DNA from 4 places in the Streptomyces sp. NPDC006602 genome. Region 1 is predicted to be linked to each of the others. Evidence: riboswitches for the same ligand, from Rfam matches in the RefSeq annotation. Region 1 holds a riboswitch; each other region holds the start of a gene.
What was found. A riboswitch is a leader RNA that binds a small molecule or an ion and turns the genes downstream of it on or off. The one in region 1 is predicted to bind cyclic di-AMP.

Region 1 (7,206 bases):
CCCCGTACGGCGGTTCGGCATCCCCGAGCAGTTCCTCGCGCACGCCAAACGGGGCGAGGTGCTCGCCGACATCGGTCTCACCCCCGTCGAGGTCGCCGGACGCATCAGCGCGAGCCTGGCCGTCAAGGAAGCGAGCCTGGCCGTCCAGGACGAGTTGTCCAAGGAGAAACAGGAATGACAACCGCCAAATCCGCGTCGTCCTCCCCGCAGGCCGGGGAGTTCGACCTCGGCGCGCTGCTGGCCGAGCGCGGGGCCGAGCGCTACGAGCTGCACACCAGACACCTCAACCACCAGCTCCCGCGCATGCTGCACACCATCGGCTTCGACAAGGTGTACGAGCGTGCCGAGGGCCCGTACTTCTGGGACGCGGACGGCAACGACTACCTCGACATGCTCGCCGGGTTCGGTGTGATGGGCCTGGGACGCCATCACCCCGTGGTCCGCAAGGCGCTGCACGACGTCCTCGACGCCCAGCTCGCCGACCTCACCCGCTTCGACTGCCAGCCGCTGCCCGGGCTGCTGGCCGAGAAGCTGCTCGCGCACAGTCCGCACCTGGACCGGGTGTTCTTCGGCAACAGCGGTACCGAGGCGGTCGAGGGCGCGCTGAAGTTCGCCCGCTACGCCACCGGGAAGCCGCGGATCCTGTACTGCGACCACGCCTTCCACGGTCTGACCACCGGGGCGTTGTCGGTCAACGGCGAGGACGGATTCCGGGAGGGCTTCGCCCCGCTGCTGCCCGACACGGCCGTCCCGCTCGGCGATCTCGACGCCTTGGCGAGGGAGTTGATGAAGGGCGACGTGGCCGCCCTGGTCGTCGAGCCGATCCAGGGCAAGGGCGTGCACGAGGCTCCGCCCGGATACCTCCGTGCCGCCCAGGAACTGCTGCACAAGCACAAGGCGTTGCTGATCCTGGACGAGGTGCAGACGGGTCTCGGCCGGACCGGCGACTTCTACGCCTATCAGCACGAGGACGGCGTCGAACCCGACCTGGTCTGTGTGGCCAAGGCGCTCTCCGGCGGCTACGTGCCGGTCGGTGCCACCCTCGGCAAGGACTGGATCTTCAAGAAGGTCTACTCGTCGATGGACCGGGTGCTGGTCCACTCGGCGAGCTTCGGCTCCAACGCGCAGGCCATGGCGGCCGGGCTCGCCGTGCTGTCCGTCATGGAGAACGAGCAGGTCGTGGCGGGCGCCCGGGCGACCGGGGAGCAGTTGAAGGCCCGGCTGACGGCGCTGATCGACAAGTACGAGCTGCTCGCCGACGTCCGCGGCCGGGGTCTGATGATCGGCATCGAGTTCGGCAGGCCCAAGTCGCTGAAGCTGCGCAGCCGTTGGGCCATGCTGCAGGCCGCCCGCAAGGGGCTGTTCGCGCAGATGGTCGTCGTCCCGCTGCTGCAACGTCACCGGATCCTCACCCAGGTCTCCGGCGATCACATGGAGGTGATCAAGCTGATCCCGCCGCTGATCATCGGCGAACGTGAGGTTGACCGGTTCGTCGACGCCTTCACGGACGTGATGGACGACGCGCACGGCGGCGGTGGGCTGATGTGGGACTTCAGCAAGACGCTGATCAAGCAGGCGGTCGCCAATCGGTGACGTGGTCCCGGCGGTTTTTGCCTTTGAGGCAAGAAATTTGCCGAAGAGGCAAGACTCCGGCTGAATGGAGAGCATGAGCTCTCCCGAGTTTGAGCCACCCGGGCCACCCGGGCCACCTGTGCCGCCCGGGCCCTCGGCCGAGGCGGTCCCGCTGGTGGCACCGCAACTGCGTGCCCTGCGCCGCCGGGCCTCCCTCACCCTGGAGGCCGCTGCCCGCGCCGCCGGGCTGTCGCCCGCCCACCTCTCCCGCCTGGAGACCGGGCAGCGCCAGCCCTCGCTGCCGATGCTGCTGGGCCTCGCCCGCATTTACGGTACGACGGTCTCGGAGCTGCTCGGCGAGACGGTCGCCGACCGGGACGCCGTCGTACGCGCCGCCGACATGGAGCCGACCGCGGCGGGCGGCTGGACCTACTGGCAGGCCGGCGCACCCGGCCGCGGCATGCAGGCCCTGCGCGTCCACGTGCCGTACGGCTCCCAGGGCGACATCGTGCGCGTGCACCCCGGCGAGGAGTGGCTGTACGTCCTCGAGGGGCGGCTGCGGCTGCGCCTCGGGGACACCGCGCACCTGCTCGCGGCGGGCGACAGCGCGCACTTCGACTCGCTGACCCCGCACCGCATCGTGGCCGAGGACCGCGGTGGCGTCGAGCTCCTCTTCGTCCACACCTTGCTGCAGAGCCCCACGGCCACGCTGTGCCTGGGCCCCACCAACGGAGACATGCCATGAGCAACTTCGAGGAGAAGTTCCCTCGTGCCCTGTGGGTGCGGCTGATCATCTACCTGGCGGTGGGGCACCTGTTCGCGGCCTTCATCTACCTGCTGTTCGCGCTGGGGGCCAAACAGTGAGCGGTCAGTCGAGCAGGCGCTCCCGCAGCCGCTCCCGGATCGCCGGAGTGACTCCGAGCCCTTGCTCCAGGTACGTCTCGACGCTGCCCCACGTCTCCTCGATGGTGTCGAAGGCCGTCGCCAGATACTCGGCGCGCGCGTCGAACAGAGGGCTGAGCAGCTCCATGACCTCGGGGGAGTAGGCCGAGGCGGCGGTGCTGCTGCGGCGCACCTTGTAGCGGCGGTGCCTGGCGTTCGACTTCAGGTAGTCGGCGACGATCGCCTCCCGCTCCACGCCCAGCGTCAGCAGCGTCACGGCTATCGACAGGCCGGCGCGGTCCTTGCCCGCCGCGCAGTGCATCAGCGCCGGGACGCTGTCCTCGGCGAGCGAGTGCAGCACCCGGGAGTGCTCGGCGGTGCGCTCCTTGATGAGCGTGCGGTACGACGCGATCATCCGGTTGGCGCCCTTGCCGTCGGACAGCAGCTCGCGCAGCTGGTCGAGGTCGCCGTCGCGGACCATCTTCCAGAACTCGGCGCCGTCCGCCGGGTCGCTCAGTGGCAGGTTCACATTGCGCACGCCCGGCAGCTCGACGTCGGGACCCTCGAACTTCTGGTCCGCGGCGTTGCGGAAGTCGAAGATCGTGTGCAGGCCCAGGGATGCGAGGAGCGCGGCGTCCTCCTCGGTCGCGTGCGCGAGGTGGCCGCTGCGGAACAGCACTCCGTGCCGCACGCGCCGTCCGTCCACCGTCGGCAGTCCGCCCACGTCCCGGAAGTTGCGCACGGCGGCCAGCTCGGGCTCGGTCGACGGGACCTGCTGCGTCACTTGGGCTCCCCCCCACTCGGTCCGCCGCCGCGGCTCGACGACGGGCATTCCCTCGACGATACGACATGCGTTCCTGGGGCAACGAGTTGTCCACAGGCGTTGCACCCAGGGGGCTCAGCCTTGATGATGTTGGGGCTTGAGGGGACCTGTTCGTACCTGTTCGAAACTGTGAGGGACTGCATGCCGGATATCGCCGAGAACGGCCGCACATGGCTCCTGTCCGGGCCGACCAGCAGTTACGCCCTCCACCTCACCGCCGACGACGAGCTGCTGCACCTCCACTGGGGACCGCGCATCGCACTCGCCGACGCCGAGGCCCTCGCCGTCCGCCCCCTGCCCGACTACTGGCCCTTCGAGTCCCCGCTCGACGGCCGCGAGGAGTACCCCGTCGAGGGCGGCCCCCGCTTCGTTCGGCCCGCCCTGTCGGTGCGCACGGAGGAGGGGCGCGGCACCGAGTGGAGCTTCGAGGCGTACGAGATGGCGGACGACGAACTGCGGCTGCGGTTCCGTGACGGCGGGCTGGCGATCACGCTGCACTACCGGATGCGGGGCGACGTCCTCGAACGCTGGGTGACCCTCGACAACGACGGGCCCGCCGTGGAACTCCTGCGCGCCGACTCCGCCGTCTGGACGCTGCCCCACCGCGACGGCTGGCGGCTGTCCCAGCTGCACGGCCGCTGGGCCGCCGAGTCCCGGCTCGTACGTTCCCCCCTCACCTACGGTGAGAAGGTGATCGGCAGCCGCCGCGGCCACACCGGGCACCAGCACCTGCCCTGGGTCGCCCTCGACACCGACGCGACCGAGGAGCGCGGCGAGGTCTACGGCTGCGCCCTCGGCTGGTCCGGGTCCTGGCGGATCGCCGTGGCCCAACTCCCCGACGCGCGCGTGCAGGTCACCGGCGGGGCCGGGTACGACGACTCAGGCCTGCTGCGGCTGGCGGCGGGGGAGTCCTTCACGACGCCTGTCTTCGCCGGTCTGTGGAGCGAGGGCGGCTTCGGCGGGGCGAGCCGGGCCTGGCACGCCTACCAGCGTGCGTATGTGATCCCGGACGCGGACCAGGACCGGCCGGTGCTGTTCAACTCCTGGGAGGCCACGGAGTTCGACATCTCCGAGGAGCAGCAGGGCGTGCTGGCCCGGCGGGCCGCGGCGATCGGCGTCGAGCTGTTCGTCGTGGACGACGGCTGGTTCGGATCCCGCACCAGCGACCGCGCCGGGCTCGGCGACTGGCAGCCCAATCCGGACCGCTTCCCCGGCGGCCTCAAGCCGCTGGGCGACTACGTGCACGCGCTCGGCATGCGGTTCGGCATCTGGGTGGAGCCCGAGATGGTCAATCCGGACAGCGAGCTCTACCGGGCCCATCCGGACTGGGTCCAGCACCAGGCAGGGCGAAAGCGGACAGAGCTGCGCAATCAACTCGTACTGAACCTCGCGCGCGAGGACGTCCAGGAGTACCTCTGGGAGCAGCTCCACGCGCTCCTGTCCAGCGCCCCGATCGACTACGTGAAGTGGGACTTCAATCGCTGCTTCACCGACGCGGGCTGGCCCGGCGAGCCCTACCCGCAGCGCCTGTGGGTCGATCATGTGCACGCGCTGTACCGCCTGTTGGACCGGCTGCGGGCCGCCCACCCGGGCGTCGCCTTCGAGTCCTGCTCGGGCGGCGGCGGCCGGATCGACCTCGGCGTGATGAGCCGTACGGACCAGGTGTGGACCTCGGACAACACCGACCCGCTCGACCGGCTCGTCATCCAGCACGGCTTCAGTCAGATCCACCCGGCGCGCGTCATGGCCGCCTGGGTCACCGACAGCCCCAACAACCAGCTCAACGGCAGGGTCAGCTCGCTGCGTTTCCGTTTCGTGAGCGCCATGGCCGGGGTGCTCGGCGTCGGCGGAGACCTCGCCGAGTGGACCGAGGAGGAGCTCGCCGAGGCCCGTGACTGGGTGGATCTCTACAAGGAGATCCGGCCCCTCGTGCAGCGCGGCGACCTCTACCGGCTGCGGCCTCCGCAGGGCGGGCTGAGCGCGGTGCAGTACGTCCTCGGCGACGAGGCCGTCGTCCTCGCCTGGCTCCAGGCGCAGCATTACGGCGAGCCCGTGCCGACGCTGCGGTTGCACGGCCTCGACCCGACAGCATCGTACGAATGCCATGAAACGGGCGAAGTTCACAGAGGTGCCGTACTGCTGCATCACGGACTGCGGACGGGACTGCGCGGTGACTTCGATGCGACGGTTATCCGACTGCGTCGCATCTAAGGCTTCTGTCCGAATTAGCACCTTCGTTCCAACTCCGCATGCAATAAAGGGGCCTGAGGAGGGGCCACGTGAGGAGGGTCATATTCGTGACCGTGCGTCGCCCGTCATGTTCACGTAATCAATGGTCTTTTCAAGGGGGTTTGGTTAAGAGGGTCAGTCCCTAATGCACACAGGGTGACAGGGAATTCTCTCAGGTGGCCAACAGAAACGCATTCACGGGCAACCACTTACTTGTCCCTTTGCGTCTTGGTCGCTTACGTTCACCACCCATCCGGACGGACGCCCAATCCTGCCGCCGCCCGGAGCCCGCACACACTCACCCGTACATGGCAGGAGCGGGGGACCCACAGGTAGAACCGCCTGTTCCGGTCTCCGGAACGGCTAGGGGTTAAGTCGTGCTTCGGTACGGCCGGGCATCTCCAGTCCGCACCCGACAGCTCACCTCGCAGGCGCCGGAGAGGAATTCGTCATGCCCGCGAAGGGTAAGCATCGCCGCCCGAAGTCCCAGCGTTTCACCCGCTCCATCGCCGTCGCCGGAACCGGCGGCGCCGCACTCGCCCTGCCGCTTCTCGGGGCCACCGGCGCGCACGCCGCCACTCCGCAGTCCGTATCGGAAAAGGCCGTTCAGTCGTCCGTTCCGACCACGGTGAAGAAGGTGGCTGAAAAGACGACGGCCGAAAAGCAGGCGTCCGCGCAGGCATCGGGTAGGAAGATCTACTCCGTGCAGGCCGGTGACTACCTCGCGAAGATCGCGGACGAGCAGAATGTCAGCGGTGGCTGGCAGAAGCTCTACTCCGACAACCGCGAGGCCGTCGGTGGCAACCCGTCGCTGATCCACCCCGGTCTGAAGCTCTCGATCGGCAGGAAGGCCACGACGAGCACCCCCAAGTCGTCGTCCTCCTCGGGCTCTTCCTCCTCGTCCAAGTCGTCGTCTTCGTCTGGTTCATCGGATTCGTCCGCTTCGTCGAAGTCGTCCCCCTCCGGGGCTTCCTCCTCGTCGAAGACCGAGGCGGCCACCCAGAGCGCCGACAACGCCGGCACCTCCAGCGGCTTCACCCTTCCGGTGAGCGGTGCCTCCGTCGGCACCGGCTACCACGTGGCGGGCAGCATGTGGTCCAGCGGCTACCACACCGGCGTCGACTTCGTCGTCCCGACCGGCACCTCCCTCAAGGCCGTGGGCGCGGGCACGGTCGTCTCCGCGGGCTGGGGCGGCGCGTACGGCAACCAGGTCGTCATCAGGCTCGCCGACGGCTACTACGCGCAGTACGCCCACCTGTCCTCGCTCTCCGTCTCGAGCGGCCAGTCCGTGACGGCCGGTCAGCAGCTCGGCCTCTCCGGCGCGACCGGCAACGTGACCGGCCCGCACCTGCACTTCGAGATCCGCACCACGCCGGACTACGGCTCGGACGTGGACCCGGTCGCCTACCTCCGCTCGAAGGGCGTCGCCGTCGGCTGACATCCCCGACCGTCTGTCCGAACACGCTGCCGAAGGCCGGACCCCGATCCCCGGGTCCGGCCTTCGGTGTGTTGATCTTGCTTGTTCCTGATCACTCCATTGCGGCTTTGTGGCGGGGGCGCCCGGGGCGTCGACAGCGAGGGGAGGGTGGGGAGAAGGTGAACTCCGTAGTGTTGCAAGCGCTTTCTGCGCCCTCGGAAGGAGCCGTCTCCCGTGACGACCACGCGTAGAGCATTCGGAGCCCTGGCCGCAAGTGCCGCCC
Region 2 (7,206 bases), on a different contig from region 1:
TCTGGCCGGTCGTCCTCGTCGGCGCGGGCGTCGCCCTCGTCTGGCGCCAGGCGGACAACGCCCGCCGGGCCCGCTGGGTCGAGGCCGGTCGCCGCAGGCGCACACTCACCCTGCTGCGGGCCGTGGCCGGCGTGCTGCTGGTCACCGCCGGTGTCTCCGGCATCTTCGTCCTGCAGGGCTCCGCCGCCCACCTCGGCTCGGTCCTGCAGGCGGCCCTCGCGGTCCTCGTCGGTATAACGCTCCTGGCCGGTCCCTACCTCGTGCGAATGACCCAGGACCTCTCCGAGGAGCGCCTGATGCGCATCCGCGCCCAGGAGCGCGCCGAGGTCGCCGCTCATGTCCACGACTCGGTGCTGCACACCCTCACCCTGATTCAGCGCAATGCGGAGAGCCCGGCGGAGGTGCGCCGCCTCGCCCGCGCCCAGGAGCGCGACCTGCGCACCTGGCTGTACAAGCCCGAGGGCACCGGCAAGGACGAGGCCGACGAGCCCACCACCCTCGCCGACGCGGTGCGGCGCAACGCCGCGGAGGTCGAGGACAAGCACGGCGTCCCCATAGAGGTGGTCGTCGTCGGCGACTGCCCCCTCGACGAGAGAATCGGGCCACAGATGCAGGCCGCACGCGAAGCGATGGTGAACGCCGCCAAGTACGGTGGCGAGGGCGGCGCAGTCCAGGTCTACGCCGAAGTCGAGGGAAAGACGGTCTTCGTGTCCGTCCGGGACCGCGGCCCCGGCTTCGACCTCGACTCGATACCCGCCGACCGCATGGGCGTCAGAGAATCGATCATCGGCCGCATGGAGCGCAACGGCGGCACGGCGCGGCTGCGCGCGGTGCCGGACGGCGGCACGGAGGTCGAGCTGGAGATGGAGAGGGCGGAGAAGACGTCATGAGCGACCCCACCGAGGGAACCGGCACGGCGGGAGCGCCGGAGACGGCGAATGCCTCAGGCGGCGAGAGCGGGCGCCATGTGCGCGTGGTCCTCGTCGACGACCACCGCATGTTCCGTACGGGCGTGCAGGCCGAGATCGGCCAGACCGAGCAGACCGGCGTGGAGGTCGTCGGCGAGGCGGCCGACGTCGACCAGGCGGTCACTGTCATCACCGCGACCCGGCCCGAGGTGGTCCTCCTCGACGTCCACCTTCCGGGCGGCGGCGGCGTCGAAGTCCTGCGCCGCTGCGCCCCGTTGATGTCCGACGCCCAGCAGCCCGTCCGCTTCCTCGCCCTGTCCGTGTCGGACGCGGCGGAGGACGTGATCGGCGTGATCCGCGGCGGAGCGCGAGGCTACGTCACCAAGACGATCACAGGCGCCGACCTGATCAACTCCATCTTCCGGGTCCAGGAAGGCGACGCGGTCTTCTCCCCGAGGCTCGCCGGTTTCGTCCTCGACGCCTTCGCCTCCACGGATGCGCCTCCCGTCGACGAGGACCTCGACCGCCTCACCCAGCGGGAGCGCGAGGTACTCCGGCTGATCGCGCGGGGGTACGCGTACAAGGAGATCGCCAAGCAGCTCTTCATCTCCGTGAAGACGGTCGAGTCCCATGTCTCGGCGGTGCTGCGGAAGCTTCAGCTGTCGAACCGTCATGAGCTGACTCGGTGGGCCACGGCGCGGCGGCTCGTCTAGGACTTGTCCGGCTGATCATGTGCCTGGTCCGTGTCCGGCTTGTTGCTGCGGGGCATGGGGCGAGGGGATGAGATGTCCTCTCAAGCCGGCGGAGTTCGACCGCTGCACCGCGTCGGGACGCCGCACACGGCGCAGCGGATCGGGACCGGTCCGGCAGCCCCTCTGTCTCGAGTTCAGCCCAGTCAGCAACGATCGAGTGCAGCGCGAACCTGGTTGAGCCCCTGCACTCTCCAGTGGTCCCGGTCAGGCATCTGGTCGTCTCGGCGCCAGCGCCAGGCGGAGAACATCGCCCAGTTCAGGGCGCGGCACCGGTGAATCAGGTCGTGGTCAGCCCCCGCATAGTGCCTTGCCACTTCTTCGGGCGCATGGGCGAGGTCGAACTCGATCGGTCCACGGCAGCACGTGGCGAGGTCTACGAAAAGCGGCCCTCTTCTCGTGTTCAGGAGGTTGCCCGGATGCGGCTCGCCGTGCAACAGCTGGTCGTCGGCTCTGTCGATGCTGATCGCGGCGCTCACACCACTGAGTGTGTCGCTGAGGAGCTCCCGGTCAGAATCGGACAGCTCGGGGGACTGTTCCCGGTCGTTCACCTCTCTCAGTGCCACGGCGACTCGATCGGTGAAATGCGGTGCGTCCAGATCGATCTGGCGCAGGGCGGCATGGTGCCGCAGGAGCACGTCTGCGTAGTCGGCCGGCGCCATCTCCGATCCCGCAGGTTCGTAGTAGGTCCAGAGCGAGATGGCGAAGGCATCACGCACATAGACCCGGGATCCGACCCGAGGGTCGAGCTCAGCCACCGGAGCGTCGACGTCGGCGAGATGCTGAGCAACCTCTACTTCGAACGCGGAATCAGCCAGATGCCCTGAAGGTGCGACCCGAGCCAGAACACCGCAAGGGACCAGGCGCAGCGCGACGCGGTCCGAGTTGTGGATGACGACCACATCGTTGACCTGAAGGCCCAGCTCCGAAGCTGTCGCCCGTCCTGCCTCAACTGCGCGGCGGAGTTCCAATGGCTCCATACCGTCCTCCCTCATTGTTGCGTACACATACACGTCTGAGGTCAACAGCGATGCCCCGAACTCTTCGCCAACATCACTCGGCGCCCGAACCCCGAACCGGCGACAAGCATGGCAAAGCAGGACCTGGACAGGCCCTGGGATTTATTTGGTCGATCATGTGGCTACTCGGTGTCCGGGGCGTTGGTGTGGACATGGGGCGAGGGGATCTGACGGATGCCGAGCGGGAGCGGCTGCGGCCGTTTCTGCCGAGGCGATCACCGCGCAGCGGTACGAGCCTTCCAGCCGGAACAGGGCGACACAGGTACCCGCTGGGTCTTCCACACCTCTGCCTCACTGGCGTGCGGATCGTCGCGCGAGTCCGGTCCATAGGCTGAGAGAGCGGGGTTCGCGTGCGGTGTCCTGGTCCGCTCACACGACCCGCGTCGCCCCCGCGAACGGCATCTCGCTGATTGGAGCCAGCCGGACCGGTGCCGACGGGTTCGGGGCGTGGATCATCTGCCCGTTGCCGACGTAGATGCCGACGTGGCTGATCGCGGAGTAGAAGAACACCAGGTCACCCGGGAGGAGTTCGGAACGGGAGACGCGTCGGCCCGTGTCGATCTGGGCGTAGGTCGTGCGGGGGAGGGAGATGCCGGCGGAGCGGTAGGCGGCCTGGACGAGGCCCGAGCAGTCGAAGGCGTCCGGGCCGGTCGCGCCCCACACGTAGGGGCTGCCGAGCTTGGCGTAGGCGTACGAGACGGCGGCCGCGGCGCGGGAGTTGGGCGCCTGGGCGGTGGCTGATCCGGGGGCCGCGAGGCCGTCCCGGGCGGTCGTCGACGAGCGGGAGGCGCGATCGGCTCCGTCCTCGCCCAGTTGTGCGCGCTCCTCCGTGGGCAGCTGGGACAGCAGTTGGCGGGCCGCGTCCAGCTTGCTGTTGATCGCCATCTTGTGGCGTTTCAGCTCCGCCTGGCGGGACTGCAGGGAGGCGAGCTCGATGTGGGCGGCGCCGCGCAGCTGCTCGATCTCCCGCAGTTGTTCGCGGACGCGTGCCACGGACGAGGCCTGGCGGCTGCCGGCCCGTTCGGCGAACTCGGCGCCGTCCAGGTACTGGTCGGGGTCGGCGGAGAGTGCCAGCTGCAGGGCGGGGTCGAGGCCGCCGTCGCGGTACTGCGCGGCGGCCATCGTCCCCAGCGCGTCCCGGGCCGAGTTGAGGTTCTCCGTCTGGCGCGCCGCCTGGTCCTGCAGGGTCGCCAGCCGGGTCTCGGCCGCCTCCGCCTTCTCCTTCGCGCCGTTGTACTTCTCGGTGGCGACCTCCGCCTCCTGGTACAGCTTGTCCACCTTCGCCTTGACCTGCGCCGGCGTGAGCTGGGGCTCGGCGTGTCCGGTCCCGTCGAAGCCGGTCGCGGTCGCCGCGCCGGCGAGGGCTATGGTCGCCGCCGTACGGGCCTTGGTGCCGCTGACCGAGCGTTGCCGGGGCTTGCGGTGCGCTGCCACGTGGACTGCACGTCCTTTCGTACGACCGCCTTGTGACCGCCTTGTCCGTACGAACGCCAAGCGGAGCGGACGTAAGGGCGCCCTGGGGCGGTCACGCGTCCGGCGGCGACCAGCACAGGGGAAAGCGGACCGCCGCCGGACCTTCTCGGCGGTGGTGGCCGACTGCCGCCCCTGGCCCGGGCGGCGGTGGGGAGCCGGTCACCTGATGGAGGACGCTAAACCCGACCGTGACGGTGGGGTAACGCGATGTGCGGAAGTTCTCCCAGCTGACCGACGGGTGACCGTATGTGACCGTGATCCGCGATCGGCCCCGTCTACTTCACGCAGAGCGATGACCGATGTGCCGAATCCGTACCCGCGAGGGCGGTTGGGTGCTATGGGGCGCATATGTGCAAGATTCGGTCAGCCCGGGAGGCGGGCGAGAGGTGCCCTTGGGAAGGGGCGGTGTCGGGTGGCGCATGAGGCCGTGATTAGGCTCCGGCCTCATGGACGTACTCATCCATCTCTTCGTCGGCCTGCACATCGTCGGCATCGCCTCGCTGCTCGGCGGCTTCCTCAACCAGATGAAGGCGATGGGCCAGGGCACCGCCCGCTTCGTCCCGGCGATGCTGCACGGCGCGCTGACGATGCTGGTCACCGGCGTGATCCTGGTCGGCCTCAACCAGGCCGACGACCAGTCCGTCAACAACATCAAGATCGGCGTGAAGCTGGCCCTGCTGATCGTGATCCTTGGTCTCGTCTACGTCCAGCGGGACGAGGAGGCGGTGGACAAGCGGCTGTTCGGGCTGGTCGGCGCGCTGACCACGGCGAACATCTTCATCGCGGTGCTGTGGACGTGATCGCGGACCTGATCGCGGACTGATCTCGGACGTGCCGGCGACGTAGGCCGCCGGCACCGCCTCCGAGCGTCGTGTCAGGCCGGCCGCACGACGCTGTAGATCGACGACTCGCCGTCGTAGTAGATGGACTCCTCGCGGACGTACGCGCCCGGCTTCGGGGCGTGGATCATCATGCCGTTGCCGATGTAGAGGCCGACGTGGCTGATGTCGTCGTAGAAGAAGACCAGGTCGCCGGGCTGGGCGGCGGAGAGGGAGACCGTGGTGCCGGCGTTGACCTGGTCGTAGGTGACGCGCGGGATGTCGACGCCGGCGGCCTTCCAGGCGGCCTGGGTGAGGCCGGAGCAGTCGTAGGACTCGGGGCCGGTGGCGCCCCAGACGTACGGCTTGCCGATCTGGGCGCGGGCGAAGGCGAGGGCCTTCTCGGCCTTGGTGGCGTACGAGGAGTCCGTGGTGGACGAGTCGGTGGCGGTGGAGGAGGAAGAGCCTGAGGTGCCGCTGCTCGCCTCCTGCTGAGCCGCCGCCTCCTCCTGGGCCTTCTGCTCCGCCGCCTGCTGCCGCGCCAGCTCGGCCGCCTTGGCCGCGGCCTCCTGCTGTTTCTTCTGCTCGATCGCCGCGAGCCGGGCCTTTTCCTCGGCGGTCAGCTGCGACAGCAGCGCGCGGGCGTCGGCCAGCTTCTTCTGGACGGTGGCCTTGGAGGTCTTCAGGTCGCTCTGCGACTCGGTGAGCTTCTGAAGGCTCTGGGTGGCCTCCTGGCGCTTCGCCATCGTCGCGGACTGCTCGGTGACGTAGTCGTCGACCGCGCCCTTCTGACGATTGGTCAGCCGGCCCATCAGCTGGGACTGGTCGAAGTAGTCCTGCGGGGAGTCCGCGAGCAGGAAGGTCGCCGTGTCGGGGGCGGACGCGCCGGTCCGGTACTGGGCGGCGGCGAAGGAACCAAGTTCCTCCCGCGCCTCGTTGAGCCTCTGGGTGCGCTGGGCGACGTCGTCCAGGAGGGTGTCGACGCGCTTGCGCTGCTTGACGGTGTTTTCCTGGGCCGCGTTGTACTTGTCGGTGGCCGACTCGGCCTGCCGGTACAGGTCGTCGACTTTCTTCTCGACTTCTTCAAGGCTCGGTTTGTCGTCGGTCGACGGGGCGGCATTGGCCGTCTGGGACAGGAGGGCCACGGAGGTGAGGGCGGCCGTGGCCAGGGCAGGGGTCCGGATGCCTGCTACGCGCGTACCCGAAGGACGCGACTTGCGGTGCGACGCCAAGGGAGGCGACTCCTTCCACGTTCCGCCTACCGAGTTAGCTGTCGGGTTCGGGCGGGTGGTTAGGAAGGTTTGCCCTACGGCCCTTCCCTCGAAGGGAGTGCGAGCCGATTCACCCCAAGGTCGGTGGGTCCCCGGCTCCGGGCGCACGGCGGCGCGTCGGACTCGGCGGAGGCCGTGCGGCCCGGCGACGTTCGCCGGTGGGTGTCGTACGGCCTGCCCGGCACGGTAGCCAACAGGTGTGGCCCCTGTGAAGGTTGATGTTCGATATGCCCGATACATTTTCGTGACCTTGGGTCAGGGCGTGGCTTCTTGTGGTCGATCCGGAGTGATCTGCCACGACTTGGGCGTATTTTCGCTGGAGTGGCGACGTCCGCCCGCTTCGGGGCGCTAGCTTCCACCCCGGCGCGGTCCGGTGCCGTGACTGGGTGAGAGAGGCACGGCCATGAGGAAGCGCAGGACACTCGTCGCCACGGGAATCGCGACAGGAGCAGCACTCGCCGCCACCGCGGGCATCGCACCCGCCAGTGCCGACGGGGGGCAGACCTCGGGCAAACCCGTCGTCCGGGTGATCGCGACCGGCCTCGACAACCCGCGACAGCTCTCCTACGACGACGGCCAGCTGTACGTCGCCGAGGTCGGCCAGGGCGGCAAGAAGTGCATCGGGGAGGGATCCGAGGGCGAGACGTGCGTCGGCCTCACCTCACGCGCGTGTGGACGGTCGCCCCCTGGACCGGCAAGATCCTCGGCTGGAAGTCCGGCTTCGGCTCCATCGGTGGCCTGGCCCTCAACGACAAGGGCGACCTGTACGTCAGCCAGCTCTTCGCCGGCCAGGTGACGAAGGTCTCGCACGGCAAACGTACGAGCGTGAAGGTGCCGTCCCGGCGGGCGTGGCCGTCGACCCGTACGACGGCAAGGTCTACGTCTCGGCCTGGTCGATCGCCGACCGTGACGGCACGGTCCTGGAGGGCAGGAAGACGCCGGGCGGCCAGCTCTGGAAGATCCTCGCC
Region 3 (7,206 bases), on a different contig from region 1:
CATCGAGCGGGACAAGATCTTCACCGCGCAGGAGGCGCTGGAGTACGGGCTGGCGGACCGCGTCATCCCGAGCCGCAAGGGCTCGCGCCCCACTCGCGCCGAGGGGTGAGCCGTCGATGTTGCCCGACCTGCCACCGTTGCCGGCCCTGACGCGCGCCGAGGGCGAACTGATCGACCGTTACCTCGACGTGGTGGACCTGCTCGGCCGGATCAACCCGGCCCGCCACGGCGACACGTACCGCGGACTGCGGGCCGCGCAGGCGCTGGTCACCAAGGCGGCCGAGCTGCGGGACGCACTGGCGCTGATGCACCGTCGGGGCGAGACCGAGGTGCACGCCGACACGCTGGCGCGTGCGCTGCGCGTGCTGGACGGGGAGCGCCGCACGGCCCGCGTCACGCTGCCGCCGCCCACCGACAGTTGACGCACCCACAGCCGGTCCGGTCCGCCTCCTGATGGAGCGTCCGGACCGGCGCCGAAACGGACCAAACGGTGTACCACCTCTTGGCGTAGTCGCGCGTCCATTTTCAGGCCCGCTCAAGTTGCGCAACGCGCGTAGGCCCAGGGCGGAATGAGTCGTTCCGGTGCTGGTCGGGGGGCCCTCGGGCCCCTGGACGCCCTCTCGAACACGGGGGTGTCCACCCGAACGGGTGAGTGGTGAGTAACAACACAAACCATCGGTTCCGTTGGGATTTTCGGACATCCCTGAGCCAAGATCCCTGTCTGACGACAAGACCCCGTCACAACGGCGGGGCGATCCGGGCGGACGCCGAGTCCTGCCGCTGCCCGGATGACAGGTCGACAGAAGTGGATCGGCAGGAGTGGAGGACCCAAGCACGACGGGTCGCCGGAACGGTCACGCCATGACCGCGCCGAGCTGCCCTTGGGGTGAAGCCGCAGCAGCGGCCGGGCAACTTCGCCAGCCCGAATCCGACAGGTCATCCTTCACAGGCGGCTGACGAAGGGTTGCGCATGACTGCGCTCAATCGTGTCCCGTCGCTCATGGTCCGGGCCGGTACGGCCTCGGCCCTCACCCTCGCCGCGGTGGGCGGCTCCGTCGTGGTCCCGGGTGTCGCCTCCGACGCCGCGGCCGCCACGCCGGCGACGAAGGCACTTCAGATCGCCGCGTCCAAGAAGGGCTCCCCGTACAGGTACGGCGCCACCGGACCACGCCGGTTCGACTGCTCAGGGCTCACGCTGTACTCGTTCAAGAAGGCGGGCAAGAAGCTGCCTCGTACGGCGGCCCAGCAGTACAACAAGACGCACCACATCTCCTCGAAGAGCCGCAAGGCGGGAGACCTGGTGTTCTTCCACTCGGGGTCGAGCGTCTACCACGTCGGCATCTACGCCGGGAAGGGGAAGATCTGGCACGCCCCGAAGACCGGGGACGTGGTGCGACTGCAGAAGCTCTGGACCAAGAGCGTCTGGTACGGCCGGGTCAAGTGACCCACCCACCCTCGGGGGCGGCGGCGACCTGACCCGCCGCCGTCCCCTGTTGGGGCCCCGCGGGACGCGTGACACGGGCTGAGATGGTTACTCGTTCATCCATGGCCGACCACCGTCCCTGCACCGCACGCAACGAGACCCCGCTGGAGCGCGCCGACCGCAATTTCGGCGAACTGCTCCAGGAACTGCGCGTCACCCAGACCGGGGTGCAGATCCTCTTCGCGTTCCTGCTGACCCTCGCCTTCACGCCGCGCTTCCCGTCGCTCGACACGGTCCAGCGCACGACGTACGTCGTCACGCTGCTGCTGGCGGTCCTCGCGGCGGCGCTGTTCACCGCGCCCGCCGCCCTGCATCGCTCGCTCTTCCAGAAGGGCGCCAAGCCCCGCATAGTCCAGGTCTCCTCGCGGCTCGCCACCCTCGGCATGGGGGTGCTGGTGTTCGCGTTCACCGGGTCGGTGCTGCTCGTGGTGGACGTGACGACCGGCCGGGCCGGAGGGCTGGCCGCGGGCGGGGCGACCCTGCTGGTGTGCCTGGGCCTGTGGTGGCTGCTTCCCCGGCTGGTACGGCGGGCCGTACGGGCCGACGCGCACCGGACGGCCGTCAGGCCGCAGCCCACGGCGGTCCGAGGAGGAGTACCCCACCGAGACCTCTCGGCGCGCCGCCGGTGACCTCCTGACGCCCCTGGGGAGCACGCGGCCGGCGCCGTGAGCGCTACGGCTCCTGCTGGCCCGCCGCCGGCACCGGCTGGGCCGGCACCGTCCACGGCAGCTCGATGAAGACGGTCTTGCCCCCCTCGCGGGTGGGCCGGACTCTGAGCTTGCCGCCGCACTCCGCGGTCAGCCAGCGGATGATCACCATGCCGCGGCCGTTGTCCTGCTGGACGGCGGCGGGCAGTCGTTTCGGGAAGCGCGGGTGGCTGTCGGTGACACCGATGCGCAGGTGCTCGTCACGGTCGAGCGCGATGTCCACCGTGAAGGTGGGTGACTGCCCGAGGGTGTGCTGTACGGCGTTGGTGGCGAGTTCGGAGACGATGAGGCGGATGGTCTCGGCTACGTCCGTGTCCGCCGGCAGACCCCATTCCGCCAGAGCTGTGAGCACGTAGGAGCGGGCGGCGGAGACCGAGGCGGGAACGCTCGGCAGAGTGACGGATGATTCCAGGTGGTCTGCCATGACGACGTCGTCCCTTCCCCGCGGTACCGCAGTCCGACGCGAAGGCGGAGGTTCGAGTACGGTCCCGGACTGGTGCTTCGCGGCCAGAGTGCCATTACCGGGGCGGTCACGGGTGGCGATCCACCAAGATGTGCATATATCTGTCGCTCGAAGCGGTGAACTCTGCGACGGCAGACCGTATTTGGGTGCCTTGGTTGGAGTAAGGAGTAGCCCCATGCAGCACGGTCCCGCGGTGCGCCGCCGGAAGCTGGGCGCCGAACTGCGTGCGCTGCGCACCGGTGCGGGGCTCACGAGTGGTGAGGCGGCCCTGCTGGTGGGCTGGCACCAGTCGAAAGTGAGCCGGATCGAGACCGGCGCGAGCGGGGTGAAACCGGCCGATGTGCGGTTACTGCTCGACGCCTACGGGGTGCACGACTCCCAACTGCGCGAGCTGCTCCTGATGTTGGCGGGCTCCGGCGAGGGTGGCGGCCGCCACCACTGGTGGCAGGCGTACCGAGGTGTGCTGCCGCCGACCTACCGGGATTTCATCAGCCTGGAGTCGCAGGCCAGCGCGATGCGCACGCTGGAGACCTCGGTGGTGCCCGGCCTGCTGCAGACGGCGGAGTACGCCCGGGCGGTGACGAAGGCCGCGGTGGACGGGCTGGACGACGAGCGTCTCGACGCCCTGGTCGAAGTGCGCCTGGCCCGGCAGGACGTGCTGCGTTCGCATCCGCCGCTGGAGTTGAGCGCCGTTCTGGACGAGGCCGTGCTGCGGCGGGAGGTCGGCGGCCCCGACATCATGGCGCGGCAGCTGGCACGACTGGTCGAGGCGGTGCGGCTGCCCCAAGTGCGCCTGCAGGTACTGCCGTTCGCGGCCGGCGCGCACATCGGTGTCACCGGGCCTTTCGTTATCTTCTCATTTTCGCGCACATCTGATCTGGATGTGGTTGTTCTCGACCACTTGACGAGTAGCCTCTACCTCGAACGGAAAGAAGACCTCCAGGCTTACACCGAGGCCTTCAACGCCCTTCGGTTCCACGCCCTTTCGCCCGAGGACTCGTTGGACTACATCGCCGCTATAGGTGACGGCGCGTAAGGAGGCACCATGTCTGCCCTGCCTCGGCACGTACCTTCCAGTACCGATCTGCCCGGCCCGCGGTGGCTGCGCAGCAGTTACAGCACGGGAGCGAACAACTGCGTCGAGACCGCCCGGCTCGTGGCCGGACGCCCGGCCGGACTGCTCGCCGTGCGCGACTCGAAGAACCCGGCCGGACCCGCGCTGCTCTTCTCCCCCGAGAGCTGGGCGGGCTTCACGGCCGCGGTGCACCACATCTGACCGGTTCCGCCGTCGCGCGACGCACGGCCGTGGCACCCGCGAGAGAGCCTGAGGATGCGCGCCGTCCCGCGACTCACGGTCGCGTCTCGCCGATCACCCGTACAGCACGTTCGATCTGCCCGTCGGAGAGGTCCGCGCGGGCGGTCAGCCTCAGCCGGGAGACGCCGTCGGGCACGGAAGGAGGACGGAAGCAGCCCACGGCCAGCCCCTGCGCACGGCAGTCGGCCGCCCAGCGCACGGCCCCCTCCGGGGACGGTGCGCGCACGGAGACGACCGCGGCGTCCGGACGTACCGCCTCCAGACCCGCGGCGCTCAGGCGTGCGTACAGGTCGGCGGCGACCGCGCGCGCTCGCGCCGCCCGCTCCGGCTCGCGGCGCAGCAGGCCCAGGGCGGCCAGGGCCGCGCCCGCCGCCGCGGGGGCGAGGCCGGTGTCGAAGATGAACGTCCGGGCCGCGTTGACCAGGTGGTCGATCACCCGGGCGGGGCCGAGCACGGCACCGCCCTGGCTGCCGAGCGACTTGGACAGCGTGACCGTCACGACGACGTCGGCGGCGCCCGCGAGTCCCGCCGCGTGCGGGGCGCCGCGGCCGCCGTCGCCGAGGACGCCGAGACCGTGGGCGTCGTCGACCACCAGCCCCGCGCCGCGCTCCCGGCACGCCTCGGCGAGCCCGGCCAGCGGTGCCGCGTCGCCGTCGACCGAGAAGACCGTGTCGGACACGACGACGGCGGGGCCCTCGTGCGTCTGGAGCGCCTTGCGCACGGCGCCCGGGTCGGCGTGCGCGACGACCTGCGTGGTGCCGCGGGCCAGCCGGCAGCCGTCGATGAGCGAGGCGTGGTTGCCCGCGTCGGAGACGATCAGCGAGCCGTGCGGTGCCAGCGCGGTCACCGCCGCGAGGTTGGCGGCGTAGCCCGAGGAGAAGACGAGCGCCGCCTCGAAGCCGCAGAAGTCGGCCAGCTCGCGTTCCAGCTCCTGGTGGAGCTCCGTGGTGCCGGTGACGAGCCGGGAACCGGTCGAGCCGCCGCCCCAGGTCCGAGCGGCCCGCGCCGCGCCCTCGGTGACCACCCGGTGCCGGGCCAGCCCCAGGTAGTCGTTGCTCGCCAGGTCCAGGAGCGGGGAGTCGGAGGGGCGGGGGCGCAGCGTCCGTACGAGTCCGGCGCGGCGGCGCAGCTCGGCCTGCTCGTCGATCCAGGCGAACGCCATCGGCCCTCCAGGGATGTGTAGGCAGTGCCTGCGATTTGTAGGCAGTCCACAGACACTAGCGGGACTGCCGGGCACCCATGATGTGGCGATACCCACACGTCGAAGCGTCTCTGTTGTGTGAACTCTCCTTGGCCGAAAGCGCCTGCGTAGGACAGGATCGGCTCTCATGGACCTGCTGAACACGCTGGTGGACAAGGGGCTTCGGCGCGAGCTGCCGACCCGCGAGGAGGCGCTGGCCGTCCTCGCCACTTCCGACGACGACCTGCTCGATGTGGTGGCCGCGGCCGGCAAGGTACGCCGGCACTGGTTCGGCCGACGGGTGAAACTCAACTACCTGGTCAACCTCAAGTCGGGCCTGTGCCCGGAGGACTGCTCCTACTGCTCGCAGCGGCTCGGCTCCACCGCCGGTATCCTCAAGTACACCTGGCTCAAGCCCGATGACGCCTCGAAGGCCGCGGCGGCCGGGTTGGCGGGAGGCGCCAAACGGGTGTGCCTGGTGGCCAGCGGGCGCGGTCCGACCGACCGGGACGTGGACCGGGTCTCCGACACGATCAAGGCGATCAAGGACCAGAACGAGGGCGTCGAGGTGTGCGCCTGCCTCGGTCTGCTCTCCGACGGCCAGGCCGAGCGGCTCCGCGCGGCGGGCGCCGACGCCTACAACCACAACCTCAACACGTCCGAGGAGACGTACGGGGACATCACGACCACGCACACGTACGCCGATCGGGTGGACACCGTACAAAAGGCGCACGCGGCCGGACTGTCCGCCTGCTCCGGGCTGATCGCCGGCATGGGCGAGCGCGACGAGGACCTGATCGACGTCGTCTTCTCGCTGCGCGAGCTGGACGCGGACTCGGTGCCGGTCAACTTCCTGATCCCGTTCGGGGGCACCCCGCTGGCCAAGGAGTGGAACCTCACCCCGCAGCGGTGCCTGAGGATCCTGGCGATGGTCCGGTTCGTCTGCCCGGACGTCGAGGTGCGCATCGCGGGCGGCCGCGAGGTCCATCTGCGCAGCATGCAGCCACTGGCGCTGCACCTGGCCAACTCGATCTTCCTGGGCGACTACCTGACCAGCGAGGGCCAGGCGGGCAAGGTCGACCTCGACATGATCGCGGACGCCGGGTTCGAGGTGGAGGGCACCGACCAGGTGACGCTGCCGGAGCACCGGGTGACGGCCGGGGGCGGGTGCGGGTCGCACGAGGGCGGCGGGTGCGGGTCGCACGAGGACGCCGGCGGATGCGGATCGCACGAGGACCGCGGCGCGTGCGGGTCCGCTCCGGCCGCCGTGCCCGCGGGGGAGGCTCGTACGGACCTGGTCGCCGTACGCCGTCGAGGCGCCGGAACGGACCTCGCGCCCAATGCCTGACCTGACCGGCCTGACTGTCGCCGAGCTGCTGGAGCTGGACCGGCGGCACGTCTGGCATCCGTACGGTCCCATGCCGGGCCGGCAGGAGCCGCTCGTCGTGGAGTCGGCGAACGGGGTACGGCTGAAGATGGCCGACGGCTCGGGCGAGCTGGTCGACGGCATGTCGTCCTGGTGGTCGGCGATCCACGGCTACAACCACCCGGTGCTGAACGAGGCCGCGCGCGAGCAGCTCGGGCGGATGAGCCACGTGATGTTCGGCGGGCTCACCCACGAGCCCGCCGTACGCCTCGCGAAGCTCCTTGTCGACATGTCGCCGGACGGCCTGGAGCATGTCTTCCTCGCCGACTCCGGGTCGGTGTCGGTCGAGGTCGCGGTCAAGATGTGTCTGCAGTACTGGCGCTCGCTCGGCCGCCCTTCGAAGCAACGCCTGTTGACCTGGCGCGGCGGGTACCACGGGGACACCTGGCAGCCGATGTCGGTGTGCGACCCCGAGGGCGGGATGCACGAGCTGTGGGCCGGGGTGCTCCAGCGCCAGGTGTTCGCGGACCCGCCGCCGGTGGAGTACGAGGAGGCGTACGCCGACCGGCTGCGCGCGCTGATCGAGCGGCACGCCGACGAGCTGGCCGCGGTGATCGTCGAGCCGGTGGTGCAGGGCGCGGGCGGGATGCGGTTCCACTCCCCCGCCTATCTGCGGGTGCTGCGCGAGGCGT
Region 4 (7,206 bases), on a different contig from region 1:
TTCTGCCGGTCGGGGCCGTCGGCCGCGACCCGCAGGGTGTGCGTGCCGGACGCGAGCTCGGTGAGCTTGGTGGACGGGTCGGCGGAGGAGCCGCCGTCACCCGAGTCCATGGCGCCGGAGGTCAGGCTGCTCTCCAGACCGCCGAGGTCGGGCAGTCCGAGATCCGTGCTGATCCGCACCGTGCCGGAGAGCTGCTCCACGTCCGAAGCGGCGATCTTCTCGATGAGTGCCTGTGCGCTGATCTTCGGCAGGTCGGGGTCGCCGGAGTCGGCGAGCGCCGGGACGAGCCCGATGGTCGCCGCCGCCACCCCCACCACCGCGACCGGGACGACGTACCGTGCGGCCCTGCGGCGCCCCGCGTGCCGGTCGTCGGCCTCCGCGGCGGTCGTGCTGTCGTCGGTTTCGAACGGTGCCATGTGTGCCTTACCTCCGTCGTCGGCGGCGGCTGGTCCAACTCCCGTAAGTCCACCCCGTAGCCGCCATTCTCACCCGAATCGGTGAGGAGTGGTGTTTTCCGTGTGTCCATCTGACCAAATCGGCCAGGAGGATTCGTCAACCCGCGGGCTCAACTCCACGTACACCTGGGGTATGACACACGGAGGCGGCGCCTCCCCCGACCCGTAGGGGTCGGGGTGGAGACGCCGCCGTGTGCGGTCGTCCGCGGTCGGTGCCTCAGCCCCGCAGGAACACGTAGTCCGCCTGATACGGCACGCCGACGATCGTGCCCGGCGTGCAGGTACCGGCCGGGGCGACGCCACCGACGGTGTTGAGCCGCAGGATCTCCGTGGCGTCGGCGAGCAGGCCGTGGTGCTTGCCGGATCGGGTCGCCTTGAGGTCCAGCTCGGGGATGTTGCCGTTCCCGTTCGGGGTCCTGGAGAGGACCGCCCCCGTGACCGCGCTGCGGTCGGGCGCGATCCACTGCGGCGTACCGGAGTTGGGCTGCACGAAGGAGTGCGCGATGCCGCCGGCGAGCACGGCGCTGACGTCCCGCTGGGCGAAGGCGTACCCGCCGCCCTCGGCCGGCTTGCACTCGTAGATCTGCTTGCCCTTGAGGACGGACGCCTGGAAGTTGTGCAGGGCGTCGCGGAAGTCGAAGGCGGCGACCGTGACCTTGTGGAGCCGGCCACGGACGGCTCCGCCGGGGAACTCGGCGGTGTGCAGGTTGACGTAGAAGGAGCCCGGGTCGGTCGTGAGGGCGTCGAGCAGTGCCGCGTCCCCGACCTTGACGGTTCCGGTGACGGTACGGCCCTTGCGGTTGCTGTCGAGCAGATCGGTGAAGTCGACCTTGATGCCGCCGTTGGTGCCCATGGCGCCCTGGTGGAGGTGGAGGGCGGTCGGTTTGCCGGTACCGCGCCACTTGACGGCGACGGAGACCTTGTCGCCCTGGACCTTGACGAACTGGAGCGCGGCGCCGTCCTTGTCGCCGACGGCGGGGCCGCCATCCACCGGCACCTCGTTGGCGCCTCGGAGGCTGGCGGCGAGGACAGTGCCGCCGCTGTCGCCTCCGGAGGCGGAGGCGGGGGTCGCTGTGGCGGCGATGCCACCGGCGGCCACCGCGACGGCGGCGACGATCGCGTTGATGCGCATGATGTCGTTTCTCCCCGTAGAGGACTTCTGCGCAGGTATACGGGCTGATCTCCGTTACGACTCGGACCAGAAATGTGACCTGCATCACGCCCGCTCTGCGGGCGTGTGGGGCGCGTCGCTGGGGGCTCCGCCCACCCAGGCCCGGTCCCCCTCAGCCCGTCCGGCGTTTGAGGACGAGGCCCGTTCAGGGCCGAAGGGGGGTCCGGGGGCGCAGCCCCCAGGGACGATGGGGGTCCCCCCGCTCGAGCGGAGCCGAGAGTGGGGGAGGGAAGGGGCGGCGGGGGCGAGAATCAGCCCGCCCGATGCACCACGGCGTCGCACAGCTCCATCAGCGCGGCCTTCGCGTCGCACTCCCGCAGCGGAGCCAACGCCGCCCGCGCGTCCTTCGCGTACCGCACGGTGTCCCGTCGCGCCTGCTCCAGCGCGGGATGCGCCCGCAGACCCGCCAGCGCCTCGGCGTGCCGCGCGTCGTCGGTCAGGTCGGAGTCCAGGAGCTCGCACAGCGCGATGTCCTCGGCCAGCCCCAGCCGCTCCGCCCGCTCGCGCAGCCGCAGGACCGGCAGGGTCGGGATGCCCTCACGCAGATCCGTCCCCGGGGTCTTCCCGGACTCGTGGGAGTCGGAGGCGATGTCCAGGACGTCGTCAGCGAGCTGGAAGGCGACGCCGAGCCGCTCGCCGTACTGGGTGAGCACGTCGACGACCGTCTCGTCGGCGCCGGACATCATCGCCCCGAAGCGGCACGCCACCGCCACCAGCGATCCCGTCTTGCCGCCGAGGACGTCGAGGTAGTGCTCGACCGGGTCACGGCCGTCCGTCGGGCCGGCGGTCTCCAGGATCTGACCGGTCACGAGCCGTTCGAACGCCTCCGCCTGGACCCGGACCGCCTCGGGCCCGAGGTCGGCCAGGATGTGCGAGGCGCGCGCGAACAGGAAGTCACCGGTGAGGACCGCGACGGAGTTGCCCCAGCGGGCATTCGCGCTGGCGACCCCGCGCCGCACCTCGGCCTCGTCCATCACGTCGTCGTGGTACAGCGTCGCCAGGTGGGTCAGCTCCACGACCACGGCCGACGGCACGATGCCCGGCGCATAGGGGTCCCCGAACTGGGCAGCGAGCATCACGAGCAGCGGCCGGAACCGCTTTCCACCCGCCCGCACCAGATGCTGGGCGGCCTCCGTGATGAAGGGCACCTCACTCTTGGTGGCTTCGAGCAGTCCCTCCTCGACAGCCGCCAATCCGGCCTGGACATCGGCTTCCAGAGCCTGGTCCCGCACGCTCAGCCCGAACGGCCCGACGACGGTCACGAGGGATCTCCTGTCTGCTGTGTCTACTGGCGCTTACACGGTTTGTCGATAGGTCGCTGCCATCACTCAAGTCAGCGTATCCGGTCACGTTTCGATCACCGATAGCGCCCGCCCGTCCAGGTCGGGCGGTATCGGATCACGCCGGGTATGTTTTTGATCACTTGAAAAGAACGGATATCTATCGACTTACATGGAAGTAGTGGAAATCTCCGACCCGCGATCCACTGAACTCACGGGGTCACGCTCATGCACATCCGTACGACCTTCCCCTACGAGACGACCCACGAGGACCTCCGTATCCCGCTCCCGGACGGAACCCTCCTCTACGCGCGCGTGTGGCGCCCCCTGACGGAGGAACCGGTACCCGCGATCCTCGAATACCTTCCTTACCGCCTGACCGACTGGACCGCACCCCGCGACTGGCAACGCCATCCCTGGTACGCGGGCCACGGTTACGCCTCCGTACGAGTGGACGTGCGCGGACACGGCAACAGCGAGGGCATGCCGGGCGACGAGTACCCGGCGACCGAGCCGGCCGACGGTGTCGAGGTCGTCCGATGGCTCGCATCGCAACCCTGGTGCGACGGGAAGATCGGCATGTTCGGCATCTCCTGGGGCGGCTTCAACTCCCTCCGGATCGCGGCCCTCGCACCCGAGCCGCTGAAAGCGGTCGTCACGGTCTGCTCGACCGACGACCCCTATGACAACGACGCGCACTACATGGGAGGTTCCGTCCTGGCGGTGGACATGCACGCCTGGGCGGCCACCATGCTGGCCTTCGCCTCCCGCCCGCCGGACCCGCGGTACGTCGGCGAGACCTGGCGGGACATGTGGCTCAAGCGTCTGGAGGAGATCGATCCCCTCATCCACACCTGGCTGGACCACCAGACCCGGGACCGCTACTGGAGCCACGGCAGCGTCCGCGAGGACTACGACGCGATCGACGCCGGCGTCCTCGCGGTCGGCGGCTGGCACGACCCGTACCGTGACACGGTCCTGCGCCTCGTCGAGCACCTCCCGGCCGACCGGGTCCGTGGCCTGATCGGCCCCTGGTCCCACCAGTACCCCGATCACGGCCGGCCGCCCGGCCCGGCGATCGGCTTCCTCCAGGAGACCCTGCGCTGGTGGGACCACTGGCTGAAGGGGGTCGACTCCGGCGCGATGCGCGAGCCCCTGCTCCGTGCCTACGTCAGCGACTCCCATCCCCCGGCCACGGTCTACGACGCCCTGCCCGGCCGCTGGGTCGGCGAGCCGGCCTGGCCCTCCCCCAACGTCTCCCCGGTCTCGCACGTCCTTCAGGGCGCCCCTCTCCTCGTCCGCTCCCCGCAGCACACGGGCGTCGACGCCGGCCGCTTCCTCCCTCTCGGGAACGACACCGACCTGCCGCCCGACCAGCGGGAGGAGGACGCGCGGTCGGTGTCGTTCGAGTTCGAAGCCGACGAGGAGACCTGGGTGTTGGGGCGGCCGAAGGTACGACTCAGGCTGACCTCCGAGGTGCCGCGCGGCCAGGTGATCGCCCGGGTGTGTGACGTCGCCCCCGACGGCTCCTCGACCCTGGTCACCCGGGGTGTGCTGAACCTGTCGGCGCGGCAGGGTCCGGACCGGGTCGTGCCGTGGGAGCCGGGTACCACGCAGGACGTCGAGTTCGAGCTGAACGGCATCGGCCACGCCTTCCCGGCCGGCCACCGGGTCCGGCTCGCCGTCTCCTCCGCGTACTGGCCGTGGATCTGGCCGCAGCCCGACTCGGCGGCGGGCTTCACCCTGGACCCGGCGGGCTGCTTCCTCGAACTCCCGGTCAGGACAAGGGAATCCGACTCCGGCATCATCTTCGAGGAGCCCGAGCAGTCCGAGCCCCTCGCCATGACCCGCGGCGTGGCCGCTGACGGATGGAGCCCCGTCACGCTCGACGAACCCCGCCCCGAGCGGCTGGTCGTCCGCGATGTGGCCAAGGGCGAGTGGCGGCTGGAGGTGGATCCGCGATACGGCGGCACCCGGGTGTACCCCGACGGTCTGGAGTTCACCGAGGACACTCTGGAGACGTACACGATCAACGAGTCCGACCCCTTGTCGGCCCGGGCCCGCTCGGACTGGACGATCGTGCTGCACCGACCGGAGCTCCCCTGGCGGGCGACGGTCCGTACCCGGTCGGAGCTCGGCTGTGACGGGACGGACTTCCTCACGTCCAACGAGGTGATCTGCACGGACGGCGACGAGGTCGTTTTTCACCGGACGTGGGAGAAGCGGATCCCACGGACGGCCGGTTGACTATGAGTTGGGCTCATTGCCCGATTTGACACCCTTGCGAACACACGTGAGTTGGGTCACTCGCGCCGCCCTCCGGCCTCGCCGCCACAGGCTCACTCCTCGCCTTGCCCGGTGCGCCAGTTGAGTCTTGGCAACCGCAAAGGATCAAGCGCCCCATATGCCTCAGGTCAAGGTCAACAGGGTGATGTGTGAATCCGCCACTTGTTACGGACATGTGCTCTCGCATACGTTCCGGGCCTGTCGGGCGGACGCCTAATCCTGCCGCCGCCCAACAGGACACCCATCGACCAACACCGCACGGCAGGAGCGGGGGACCCAGGTAAGTCGCCGCACCGGAGATCACGCCGGTGCGGCTGGGGGTTAAGTCGCGCCGTCCCCACGGCACGGCCGGGCAGCTCCCGCCCGAACCCGACAGCTCACCTCGTAGGCGCCGGAGAGGAACAGCGCCATGGCCGCACGAGGCAAGCACCGTCGTACCCGAACCAGCCCGCTCACCCGAGGCGTCGTCACAGCCGGAACAGGCGTCGCCGCCCTCGCCCTCCCGGTCCTGGGCGCGACCACCGCGAGCGCCGCACAGCCGGCCAAGGCCCCCGCCGCCGCGCAGGCCGCCGCGCAGGTCAAGTCCATCACGTACACCGCGGTCAAGGGCGACACGCTCTACGGCATCGCGGACAAGTACGACACCCCCGGCGGCTGGCGACAGCTCTACAAGGACAACCGCAAGGCCGTCGGCGACAACCCGAGGCTGATCCACCCGGGTCTCGAGCTGACGGTCAGGACGGCGAAGAAGGCGAGCACGTCCCGCAAGACGGCCGACAAGGCCTCGACGTCCACCAAGAAGGCCGCCCAGTCCGTCGCCAAGGCCACCCAGGCCTCCGCCAAGACGTACGCGAACAACCTCGACGGCTGGATCCGCGAATCGCTGGACATCATGGCGCAGAAGGGCATCCCCGGCTCGTACGACGGCATCTACCGCAACGTCATGCGCGAGTCGTCCGGCAACCCGCTGGCCATCAACAACTGGGACTCCAACGCGGCGGCGGGCACCCCGTCCAAGGGCCTGCTCCAGACCATCGACCCGACCTTCCAGGCGTACCACGTGGACGGCACCTCGTGGGACCCCTACAACCCCGTCGCGAACATCACCGCCGCCTGCAACTACGCCGCCGCGCGCTACGGTTCGATCGACAACGTCTTCGGCGCGTACTGAGTCGTGTACTGAGGCGCGTACCGAGGAACAACGGGGAACAGTCTCTCGAGGACGACGGCGATGCCGTCGTCCTCGTTGGACAGGGTGATCTCGTCGGCCACGGACTTGAGTTCGGGGTGGGCGTTGGCCATGGCGACGCCGTGGTCGGCCCAGTCGAACATGGGGATGTCGTTGGGCATGTCCCCGAAGGCGATGGTGTGTTCGGGCCCGAGTCCCAGATGGTCGGCGGCGAGCGCGAGCCCCGTCGCCTTGGTGATGCCGCATGGCTGGAGTTCGACGGTCCCGGGTCCCGACATGGTGACCGTGGCGAGGGAACCCACCACGGAACGGGCCGTCGCCGCCAACTCGTCGTCGGACAGGTCGGGATGACGCAGCAGCACCTTGCTGATGGGCTCGCACCACAGGTCGTCGCGCCGCCCGACCCGTACGGCGGGCAGGGTCGGGTGCGGCATCAGATAGCCCGGCTCGATGAGCGTGAGCCCGTCGACGCCGTCCTGGTCGACGGCCGCGTACACCAGCCCGATCTCGGCCTCGATCTTGCCGAGGGCGGTCTCGGCCAGCTCCCGGTCCAGGGTGACCGACCACAGCAGCCGGTCCGCGCCGGCGTCGTACACCTGCGCCCCCTGCCCGCACACCGCGAGGCCGGTGCTGCCCAGGTCGTCGAGGAGCGGCCGCACTCTGGGCGCCGGGCGGCCGGTCACCACCAGATGCCGCGCCCCGGCCGCCGCCACCCGCGCGAGCGCGGCGAGCGACCGGTCGGACAGCGTGTCGTCGGCTCGCAGCAGCGTTCCGTCCAGGTCCGTGGCGATGAGTGAATATGCGGTGGGAGCGGCCATGATCAGA

Region 2: another riboswitch for cyclic di-AMP. It lies ahead of ACFYO2_RS11960 (NlpC/P60 family protein); the one in region 1 lies ahead of ACFYO2_RS35295 (peptidoglycan DD-metalloendopeptidase family protein).
Region 3: another riboswitch for cyclic di-AMP. It lies ahead of ACFYO2_RS07975 (C40 family peptidase); the one in region 1 lies ahead of ACFYO2_RS35295 (peptidoglycan DD-metalloendopeptidase family protein).
Region 4: another riboswitch for cyclic di-AMP. It lies ahead of ACFYO2_RS30755 (transglycosylase SLT domain-containing protein); the one in region 1 lies ahead of ACFYO2_RS35295 (peptidoglycan DD-metalloendopeptidase family protein).

The regions. Positions count from the first base shown of each region.
Region 1 is NZ_JBIAHG010000021.1:29,140-36,345, reverse strand. It holds gene dxs (1-deoxy-D-xylulose-5-phosphate synthase) at 1-178, shown strand, start outside; gene ACFYO2_RS35320 (aspartate aminotransferase family protein) at 175-1,593, shown strand; gene ACFYO2_RS35315 (helix-turn-helix domain-containing protein) at 1,667-2,317, shown strand; gene ACFYO2_RS35310 (DUF6126 family protein) at 2,314-2,436, shown strand; gene ACFYO2_RS35305 (tyrosine-protein phosphatase) at 2,441-3,238, opposite strand; gene ACFYO2_RS35300 (alpha-galactosidase) at 3,419-5,488, shown strand; cyclic di-AMP (ydaO/yuaA leader) riboswitch at 5,796-5,953, shown strand; gene ACFYO2_RS35295 (peptidoglycan DD-metalloendopeptidase family protein) at 5,958-6,944, shown strand; gene ACFYO2_RS35290 (DUF6250 domain-containing protein) at 7,158-7,206, shown strand, end outside.
Region 2 is NZ_JBIAHG010000003.1:699,962-707,167, reverse strand. It holds gene ACFYO2_RS11985 (PspC domain-containing protein) at 1-890, shown strand, start outside; gene ACFYO2_RS11980 (LuxR C-terminal-related transcriptional regulator) at 887-1,621, shown strand; gene ACFYO2_RS11975 (phosphotransferase) at 1,804-2,637, opposite strand; gene ACFYO2_RS11970 (NlpC/P60 family protein) at 3,046-4,110, opposite strand; gene ACFYO2_RS11965 (hypothetical protein) at 4,596-4,949, shown strand; gene ACFYO2_RS11960 (NlpC/P60 family protein) at 5,024-6,199, opposite strand; cyclic di-AMP (ydaO/yuaA leader) riboswitch at 6,207-6,377, opposite strand; gene ACFYO2_RS11955 (hypothetical protein) at 7,087-7,206, shown strand, end outside.
Region 3 is NZ_JBIAHG010000002.1:722,572-729,777, forward strand. It holds gene ACFYO2_RS07965 (ATP-dependent Clp protease proteolytic subunit) at 1-109, shown strand, start outside; gene ACFYO2_RS07970 (hypothetical protein) at 117-422, shown strand; cyclic di-AMP (ydaO/yuaA leader) riboswitch at 766-967, shown strand; gene ACFYO2_RS07975 (C40 family peptidase) at 971-1,444, shown strand; gene ACFYO2_RS07980 (DUF6328 family protein) at 1,546-2,112, shown strand; gene ACFYO2_RS07985 (ATP-binding protein) at 2,156-2,614, opposite strand; gene ACFYO2_RS07990 (helix-turn-helix domain-containing protein) at 2,829-3,689, shown strand; gene ACFYO2_RS07995 (DUF397 domain-containing protein) at 3,699-3,929, shown strand; gene ACFYO2_RS08000 (8-amino-7-oxononanoate synthase) at 4,003-5,130, opposite strand; gene bioB (biotin synthase BioB) at 5,297-6,496, shown strand; gene ACFYO2_RS08010 (adenosylmethionine--8-amino-7-oxononanoate transaminase) at 6,489-7,206, shown strand, end outside.
Region 4 is NZ_JBIAHG010000015.1:44,973-52,178, forward strand. It holds gene ACFYO2_RS30735 (outer membrane lipoprotein carrier protein LolA) at 1-416, opposite strand, end outside; gene ACFYO2_RS30740 (CHRD domain-containing protein) at 673-1,587, opposite strand; gene ACFYO2_RS30745 (polyprenyl synthetase family protein) at 1,878-2,888, opposite strand; gene ACFYO2_RS30750 (CocE/NonD family hydrolase) at 3,135-5,153, shown strand; cyclic di-AMP (ydaO/yuaA leader) riboswitch at 5,435-5,596, shown strand; gene ACFYO2_RS30755 (transglycosylase SLT domain-containing protein) at 5,602-6,363, shown strand; gene ACFYO2_RS30760 (HAD family hydrolase) at 6,327-7,199, opposite strand.